2 regions of the Virgibacillus sp. MG-45 genome follow, and region 2 is predicted to be linked to the other one. Evidence: a T-box and tRNA genes for the amino acid it is inferred to sense, from the RefSeq annotation. Region 2 holds a T-box; the other holds one or more tRNA genes.

Region 1 (4,624 bases), on a different contig from region 2:
TGAATTAACCGGTTCAAACTAGCATCACTCACTCCTAATGCCTCCAGCTCTTTTTGAGCTTCGTCAAGCAACTGACCAAGAATTTGCTTCCCAGCCTTTTCTAAAGCATGCTTAGCTTGATGTGTTAACGAACCAATCTTTTCTAATTTAGATTGGATCTTTTTCGGTGCTGCCTTTAATAGATCAGCCACCGATTGCACCGCAGAGCGCGTATCACCAATTGTACCAGAGTCGGCAACAATAAAGTGAAAATCATCTGCAGGCTTAATAAAATGAATTGGTTGTTCTTTTTCAAACCAAATAGGAGTTTCTGTTGTAATTGTTAACGTATCAATCCCACTAGGTGCACCATGATTATATGTCTCCGCTATATTTGCTAGCTTTAGTAATTCATCCTGGGTATAAGCGCGCTCTGCATAAGCAAAGATCGACTTTATCACAGCAATAGCCACCGAAGCACTAGAACCGAGTCCCTTGCCAGGCGGAATGGACGATTTTATTTGAATTAATAAATCACTTTTTGGTAATTCAAGATATTCTAATGTCGCATATATACTATTAATAACGCCCTTTAAAGACTTTGGGGCAGACGCTATTGGACCATGATAAAACGTACTATCTATCTTAATCGCACCTGGTACATACTCCACTACTGATTCAACACCAACTAAAGGAAATGGGATGGCAATAGCAGGCTGTCCGTGTACAACCGCATGCTCCCCAATTAAAATTAGTTTACTATGAGCTATACCGATAGCTATTTGTTCTGAAGTTGTTGCATTTTCTACACTCATTTTATATACTGTTCCACCAATTCTTTAGCTTTTCCAACACGGATTTCCTTTTCTTTTACTAGATGTTCTGCAATGATATCAATCATCTCCCCAGTGGCCCCTGCCGCAATTGCTACAGAGCGAGAATGTAGTGCCATATGCCCTTTTTGTATCCCATCGGTCGCCAAAGCTTTTAATGCGCCAAGATTTTGAGCTAAACCAACCGCTACAATGACCTGTGCAAGCTCTTCTGCTGACTCTGTTTGAAGCAAGCGAAGTGCTAGCTTTGCAGTAGGATGTACGCGCGTTGCTCCACCAACCGTACCGATCGCCATTGGTAGTTCAAGCTCACCAACAAGATTTCCTTCTTCATCCACAGACCATGTCGTCATCGAATCATATTTTCCAGTACGAGCCGCATAGGCATGTGCCCCTGCCTCCACAGCTCGCCAATCATTTCCTGTTGCAATAACAACTGGATCAATACCATTCATGATACCTTTATTATGTGTAACTGCACGATACGGATCAGACGCTGCAAATTCATACGCATGTACCACTCCGTCACGTACTTCTTCGCCAGTAAATCCATCATCCGCCAAAAGATGTGGCGGAATAACACATGTCGCTTTTGCCAATGCTTGATCAGCAAAATTAGATAAAATACGTAAGTACACTTTCCCCTTCGTGATTTGTTCAACTGTTGGAGCAAGCGATTCCACCATCGTATTAATAATGTTTGCTCCCATTGCATCACATGTATGAATGTACACATGAATGATAAGCATTTGTCCATAGGTAGCTTGAGGATCGTCATTTAATATTCGGACATCTAAATCTACAGCCCCTCCTCCTCTTGCTACAATGCTCGGATAAGCAGCATTTGCCGCTTTAATTAGCGCTGTCTTTTCCTTTAATATTTCATTTTTTGCTTGATAAAAATCGGCACATCCGACTACTTGGATTTGACCGATCATCGTTCTTCCGGTGGATTCGGTTTTAAACCCTCCTGCATCTCGAACGATTTTTGCAATATAGCTAGCTGAAGCAACAACAGAAGCCTCTTCAATTGCCATAGGAATAATATAATCTTTCCCGTTTATAAGGAAATTTAATCCTAATCCAAGTGGCAACGAAAATGTTCCAATTGTATTCTCAATCATTTTATCAGCCGTCGCTATTGGCAGTGCACCTTCTGTAGAGAGAAGCTCTATTTCATCTGATGTTAAACCATGCTGATGTAAGAGTATATCTCTACGTTCCTCGACTGTCTTTTTGTAAAAACCAGGGATTCTGGAAGAGTTCATGCTATTCCATCCTTTTGTATATCGTCATGATACCTTTTACAATTCTATATATTAGCTTATAAAAATTTTAATTTTTTGTGAGTGCTTGAGCGTAATTTCATTATAATATAAATATAGGCTCATTGCAGTAGGATTTTTACAATGTTAGAAACGTGTAAAATAATTTTTCTGTTTCTATTATCGTGAAAATCGCCTAAAAATGCAAATAAACAAGGCTGTCAATAATAACTACCTTGTTTATTTTATATTATGTATCGTATTTAAATGTTAACACCCATTTTCAAAATGGTGAGCCATACAGGATTCGAACCTGTGACCCTCTGATTAAAAGTCAGATGCTCTACCGACTGAGCTAATGGCTCCTGTGAGATATCATCGGTATGTATTGCGTCCAGCGCAAACTTAATCGTTTAAAAAGGAATCGATGCGCAATAAAAATGCTACTCATGTTCAAACGTAACTCTACCGAGAAAAAACAAAAGCGAGAGCAAATATGATGCTAATCGCTAGGATTTTAAGACTATATATTTAATAGCTGGGCTACCAGGATTCGAACCTGGGAATGACGGGACCAAAACCCGTTGCCTTACCGCTTGGCTATAGCCCAATAATATAAATGGTGGAGGGGGGCAGATTCGAACTGCCGAACCCTGAGGGAGCGGATTTACAGTCCGCCGCGTTTAGCCACTTCGCTACCCCTCCATATCATTAACGGAACTCCACATATTTATTCAAAAAAAATGGTGCCGGCCAGAGGACTTGAACCCCCAACCTACTGATTACAAGTCAGTTGCTCTACCAATTGAGCTAGGCCGGCAAAACACCTTACTATATTATTCGTTACATCACATATATTATACGATGTAGAAGGTGAATAAAAAATGGTGGAGGATGCAGGGCTCGAACCTGCGACCCCTTGCTTGTAAGGCAAGTGCTCTCCCAGCTGAGCTAATCCTCCGACGCACAGCGTGTGACTCGTGCATGTGCTGCAACTAACAGTCGCATACTCTACATGCCTAGCATCACAGCTGTTTTAAAAAGTACGATGACCCGTACGGGATTCGAACCCGTGTTACCGCCGTGAAAGGGCGGTGTCTTAACCGCTTGACCAACGGGCCTTGCAAAGAAAAGTAGTTTATTCTCGAACGCAATTGTCGAAAACCAACGAATCTTATTATATACAGATTATTTGTATTTGTAAAGAGGAATTATCTTTTTTTATTATTATTTTTTTATTCACCTCATATTCGTTTAAAAAAACTGCCACTCCGCCATTTAAAGGGAAGACGGTCAAGTGAAATGAACCGATTTTCTATAAGCCTTTTTGATGTAACACCACTTAATTATAACCAGGTGTTATAATCTAATACTAATTTATACTTTATTCACAATGTCCATTAAGGTATAATATAAGCAATGAATAAACATGGAGGTGCCCTATGTCACAATTATTAAAAGACAAAAACATCGTTATTATGGGTGTGGCAAACGAGCGAAGCATTGCTTGGGGAATAACAAAGTCCTTACATAATGCAGGTGCAAACCTTATTTTTACAAATAGACAGGAACGCTCACACAAAAAATTACTAAAGTTATTGGAACAAAATGACATGGAAGCAAAATTAATTGTAGAATGTGATGTTGCTAGTGATGAAAGTATTACAGCAGCTTTTAATGAAATAAAAAAAGCAGTTGGAGTGATTCACGGTGTTGTCCATTCTGTTGCCTTTGCAAATCGGGAAGAGCTAAAAGGAGAATACGCCGACACTTCTCGTGAAGGATTTTTGGTAGCTCATGAAATCAGCGCGTTTTCATTAGTGGCCGTTTCAAAAGCAGCGAAGGAAATTATGACAGAAGGCGGCAGCATTGTTACACAAACATATTTAGGTGCCGAACGCGTCATTCAAAATTACAATGTAATGGGTGTTGCAAAAGCTTCCTTAGAGGCTAGTGTCCGTTACTTGGCTGAAGATGTAGGAAAGTATGGCATCCGCGTAAATGCCGTTTCAGCAGGTCCAATTCGAACACTTTCTGCTAAAGGGGTATCTGGCTTTAACGATATCAATTCAACCATAGAAGAAAAAGCACCATTGCGCCGAAATGTTGATCAGGATCAAGTAGGCGATGCAACACTTTTCTTCTTAAGCGAGCTTGCACGCGGCGTTACAGGAGAAGTATTACATGTTGATGCTGGATACCATATTATCGGCTATTAATATCGGTGACGAATAACAGAACGAATGGAAAAAAGACAGTCAACCGTTTATAACAAGGAATAAAAGACACTCATAATATTTTGTGAGTGTCTTTTACAATGCTTCTTGGCACATATAAAACTCCTCAAGCAAAACTACTGCTTAAGGAGTTAAACATCGATTACTTTATGTTTAATGCGCAACTTTTTTTCGTTTGTACAAATATAAACCCATTCCCAAAAGAATAATAAATAAACCTATAATCATAAACGTGTACATTGAAGTAGCGGTATTTGGTAACTGCTTTCCAAATAGTGCTGGCTCTTTATTCTTCTCGTTGTTTGAACTG
Region 2 (4,624 bases):
CGATGCTCTTTACCATCCTCGCCAATATACGTTAAATCAAACCGTTCTGGCAACTGATAATCAAGCTGAACAGTAGAAAGTGTCTCATCTTTTCCTAACGCTGTTTTTACTTGGACATCAAGCTTAGGTCCATAGAATGCAGCCTCTCCTTCTGCTTCCACATATGGTAGGTTCATTTCTTCCATTGTTTCCTTTAACATTGCTTGTGCTTTTTCCCACATTTCATCATTATCAATATATTTTTCTTTATCATTCGGGTCACGATAGGAAAGACGGAAGTAATAATCCTTAATGCCAAAATCCTTATAAACATGCTGAACAAGGTTTACAACGCGAATAAATTCTTCCTTCATTTGATCTGGACGAGCAAATATGTGCGCATCATTCAATGTCATCGCACGCACACGTTGTAAGCCTGCTAAAGCACCAGACATCTCATAACGGTGCATCATTCCTAATTCAGCTATGCGAATAGGCAATTCTCGATAGCTATGCAGTTGATTTTTATACACCATCATATGATGTGGACAGTTCATGGGTCTTAGCACAAGGTCCTCGTTATCCATTTGCATTTCAGGGAACATATCGTCTTGATAATGATCCCAATGGCCACTTGTTTTATACAGCTCCACACTGCCTAATACAGGAGTATACACGTGATCATAGCCTAATCGTTCTTCCAAATCGACAATATAGCGTTCTATAATACGACGAATGGTTGCTCCTTTCGGAAGCCACATTGGTAGCCCTTGGCCAACCTTTTGATTTACCGTAAAGATTTCCAATTCTTTCCCAAGCTTACGGTGATCGCGTTCCTTCCGTTCTTCTAATATACGCAAATACTCATCTACCTGACTTGGCTTTTCAAACGCTGTTCCGTAGATTCGTTGCAGTTGTTTATTATTACTATCCCCACGCCAGTATGCACCAGATATGCTTAATAACTTAAATGCTTTAATTTTACTGGTTGATGGCACATGGACACCACGACAAAGGTCAAAAAACTCTCCTTGCTTATAAATAGTTACCTGTTCATCTTCTGGAATAGCATCGATTAATTCAAGCTTGAGCGGATCTTCAATATCTTGAAACATTTGCTTTGCTACTTCACGGGATACCTCAATCCGTTCAATTTCAAGATTTTCATCAATAATCCGCTTCATCTCTTTTTCAATCTTTGGTAGGTCCTCTGGAGTAATGGAATGCTGCATATCCATGTCATAATAAAATCCTTCTTCTATTACAGGACCTACTCCAAAATTCACCTCTTTGTATAAACGACGAATCGCTTGCGCTAATAAATGGGCAGTAGAGTGCCGCATTACTTCAATGCCTTCCTCATCCTTATACGTAATAATTTCTAGCTTTCCACCCTTGTCTAGCTTTCTTCGTAAGTCAACAAGCTGCCCGTCTAACTTGATAGCCAGGGCTTGTTTTTTTAGTCCTGGGGAAATAGATGCTGCTACCTCTTCTCCAGTAATTCCTTGTGGATACTGCTTTTCTGCACCATCTGGAAATATGAGTTTAATTTCTGCCATGTTCTACACTCCTTCTTATTTTTTGATCTATTCGTATTCCTTTCATAAACAGAGAAAAGCATAAAAATTAAAAAACGCCCATCCCTCTGCTTAAAGCAAAGGGACGAGCGTTGGTCACGTGGTTCCACCCTATTTCCCGCAAACAGCTTTCGATGCTTACGGCTTTATCTCCTTAACGCAGAGATGACGCTACTATTTACTCTTTCGTTCAACAGTAGAGTTCAGAGGTGGTAATCATTTGCTGGGTAGCGGAAGCTTTCAGCCTTGACTTCCGTCTCTAAACTACGCAGAGACCAAACGATTTCGTCCTCATCATTACTTGTTTTTCATTTACAATGAAATATAAAATTTATTATAGCCTGAACACGCTTTAAAATCAAGGTATATTTATTGATTTTTCAATTGAATTGGGAATGGAAAATCATGATATGGTACAAATTCGACTTTTTCCTGAAAAACATTAATAACGGTCATTGTTTTCGGTTCTGATGGATGGTCTCCATAGATTTTAATTTTATTAGGAGAAAGTGCTATTAATGGCGCTAAATTAAATTCGTCTCCATCCAAACCAACAATGTATAATGGCTCCTTCTTCATAATGGATCGGAGCTCATTTTCTGAAAAACGTTTTCCATCCTTTTTAAAAAATAGAAATGAACTTCCTTGTAAAACATGTATTATTGGATAGCGTGTTTCTTTTTTTAAAATATATTCACGAAGTGTGTTAATAAATTCTTGATGCTCCTCCTCTCGTTTAAATTCATCAATTGCTACACCGACCAAATGAATTAATTGATCACGAAAAGCACGAAGTCGAAAATTAACAATGGAATCATAATGAACAGTAGTATTATTTTTTATATTGGCAATAAATAGGGACAACAGCAAGCGTTTGGAATCTTTCTCATCTTGCATCCACTTCCGATCAATATCTTCACCAGAAAAAATCCATTGTGTTAAATCCATTATTCGTTCAATTTCAATTGCATCTGAATAATAATAACAATCTGTAATAATCGTGTTAATCAATTTTGTTAAACGATGTTCTACAAATACATCTGTCATTGCCTTTGCGATTGCATTTACCATTTCATGCTCGGTTAATTGATACGCAATTTGCAGTCGATTCCCCCAATCTTCGTCGGTTTTCCAATGCAATTCAATCCGCTTACTATAATGAAATAAATACTCACAAAAGCTTATAACCTCTTCATTTGACTCAAAATAAAGCTCCAGCAAACCTACATCACCCTCATCCAAACCAAACTGTTACATTATATGGACATGGTCTTAAAAAAATGTATGGTCTGCTAAAACTAGCAATTATAGTTTTCTTTCTTTCCACTTTGTATCCATTCGCCAAAGCTAGTGAATAGTAATTTCCTATCCTTTTCTAATGGCCACCAAAAAAGACTAGAGAAAATTTCAACTCTAGTCTTTATTATTAAGATCGTCGGTTCTTTCCGAATACAGGAACTTCTGTACTAACTTGACGAATGCGTTCAATTATCCTTCCAGCCTTTACTGTTTCAATCCCATTCCTTGTTGTTGATAGAAGTTCCTCTAGCTGCTCCATACTATAATTAGCTGTAAAAAATACAGGGAGTCGTTCCATCATTCGATATTGTAAAATAGAACCAAGTATTTCATCGCGGAACCAAGCAGATTGCATTTCAGCACCGATATCATCCAACATAAGTACATCTATTTTTTTAAAAAGATCAATTTTTCTATTTAAAGAATCGTCCTTTAAAGAGGCTTTCATCTCTCTAGCTAGCTCTGGCATATAGATCATCATAGATGAAATGTGAAACGTTTTAAGCAAATTAGCCACAGCACCTAAGAAATAGGATTTTCCGACACCAAACGGCCCGTAAAAATAAAGGCCTTTTTGTGGAATACCATCCTTTGCCTGCATCATAAATTTATTAATCTCTACTATTGCCGCACTTCGATTTGGATCCTCGTCAATTTGATTATAATTTGCCTCCAAAATATCCTTTGGCATATACAAGCTCTGAATAAGCTTTTGCTGATTAATTTCTTTCTCATATACAACCCGGTGATGGCACTTTTCATAGGACAAATGAATTTCATTATTCAATACGTCCAAAACAGGTGAATATCCTTTTAACATATTTTTACACGAGCCTAAGGAAGAACAATCTTTACATTGTTTTGTCTGTGTTTTATATTCATACAGCTTAATTAGATTTTTATCTATCTCTCGTCGTGTAAGGTCGGGATATGTAGAAAGAAATGCCTTAATTTCAGGATCCTGTAGCACCTCTTGCTTTATTTTTTCATAGTTTTCCTTAAAATTACCATTTGATTGCATCCACTTTTTAAGTGCTGATTGGACTGGTTCCATCACATTCACCCTTAAAAAAATTATTTATTTTGCTCTCTAGCAAACTTTTCTAGGAAATTAGCCATCGCTTGTTTTTCCTTTGCCACATCAATCGAATTCGAAGCAACGGGAGAGGCTTGTTGCTTTTTCCGATCCTTAAACCAATCAGGCACAACTTCTTTTTTCTCTGTATTATATGTGCGTCCTCGATACGGTTGTTTCGTTTTTGTTCCATTCTGATTCTGATAGCGTTGCTTTTCTTTTTTAGCAAATGCCATTGCTTCCTTCGCTGACGTTAAGTTAGCTCTTGACCAATGACTAGCAATTTTTTCTAAATACGCTTTTGAGAGCTTCATATTTGACTGTAATAAAACATAATGTATCAAAACATTCATTACCGGCGCAGGTAATCCTTGCGCTACCATCACTTCTCGAATCACTTTCATATCTTGCTCTGAAGCACGGTTTCCACTTGATAAATCAGCCAATAACTGTTTCGGTGAAATATGCTCCAGCTCATGAATAAGCTGTTCTTCTTTCGTTGTCGGCTTTTCTACTTGTTGATCAGGACGACTTTTCTCTATTTTTCGCATTAATTGTACAGATGAACCATGATTTTTTCCATTAAACAAATCATGACAAGCTTGCTTAAATTCTTCTGTATCTAGTTCATTCTCCTCTGTTAATGCCCATAGAACTGATTTTTCTATCTCCATCGGCTCTAAATCATATAAAA

Evidence for each region. The T-box of region 2 lies ahead of thrS (threonine--tRNA ligase). A T-box ahead of a tRNA ligase gene usually reads a tRNA of that ligase, here a tRNA-Thr.
Region 1: it has a tRNA-Thr gene. The T-box ahead of thrS (threonine--tRNA ligase) is inferred to sense a tRNA for this amino acid. The anticodon was not compared.

Annotation. Positions count from the first base shown of each region.
Region 1 covers NZ_JAXOFU010000015.1:48,930-53,553, forward strand. The annotation lists gene mvk (mevalonate kinase) at 1-794, opposite strand, end outside; gene SPK86_RS14145 (hydroxymethylglutaryl-CoA reductase, degradative) at 791-2,080, opposite strand; tRNA gene SPK86_RS14150 (tRNA-Lys) at 2,367-2,442, opposite strand; tRNA gene SPK86_RS14155 (tRNA-Gln) at 2,616-2,687, opposite strand; tRNA gene SPK86_RS14160 (tRNA-Tyr) at 2,698-2,782, opposite strand; tRNA gene SPK86_RS14165 (tRNA-Thr) at 2,822-2,897, opposite strand; tRNA gene SPK86_RS14170 (tRNA-Val) at 2,963-3,038, opposite strand; tRNA gene SPK86_RS14175 (tRNA-Glu) at 3,127-3,198, opposite strand; gene fabI (enoyl-ACP reductase FabI) at 3,520-4,296, shown strand; gene SPK86_RS14185 (GLUG motif-containing protein) at 4,468-4,624, opposite strand, start outside.
Region 2 covers NZ_JAXOFU010000002.1:296,597-301,220, forward strand. The annotation lists gene thrS (threonine--tRNA ligase) at 1-1,538, opposite strand, end outside; T-box leader at 1,635-1,863, opposite strand; gene ytxC (putative sporulation protein YtxC) at 1,926-2,777, opposite strand; gene dnaI (primosomal protein DnaI) at 2,983-3,909, opposite strand; gene SPK86_RS03740 (replication initiation and membrane attachment family protein) at 3,930-4,624, opposite strand, start outside.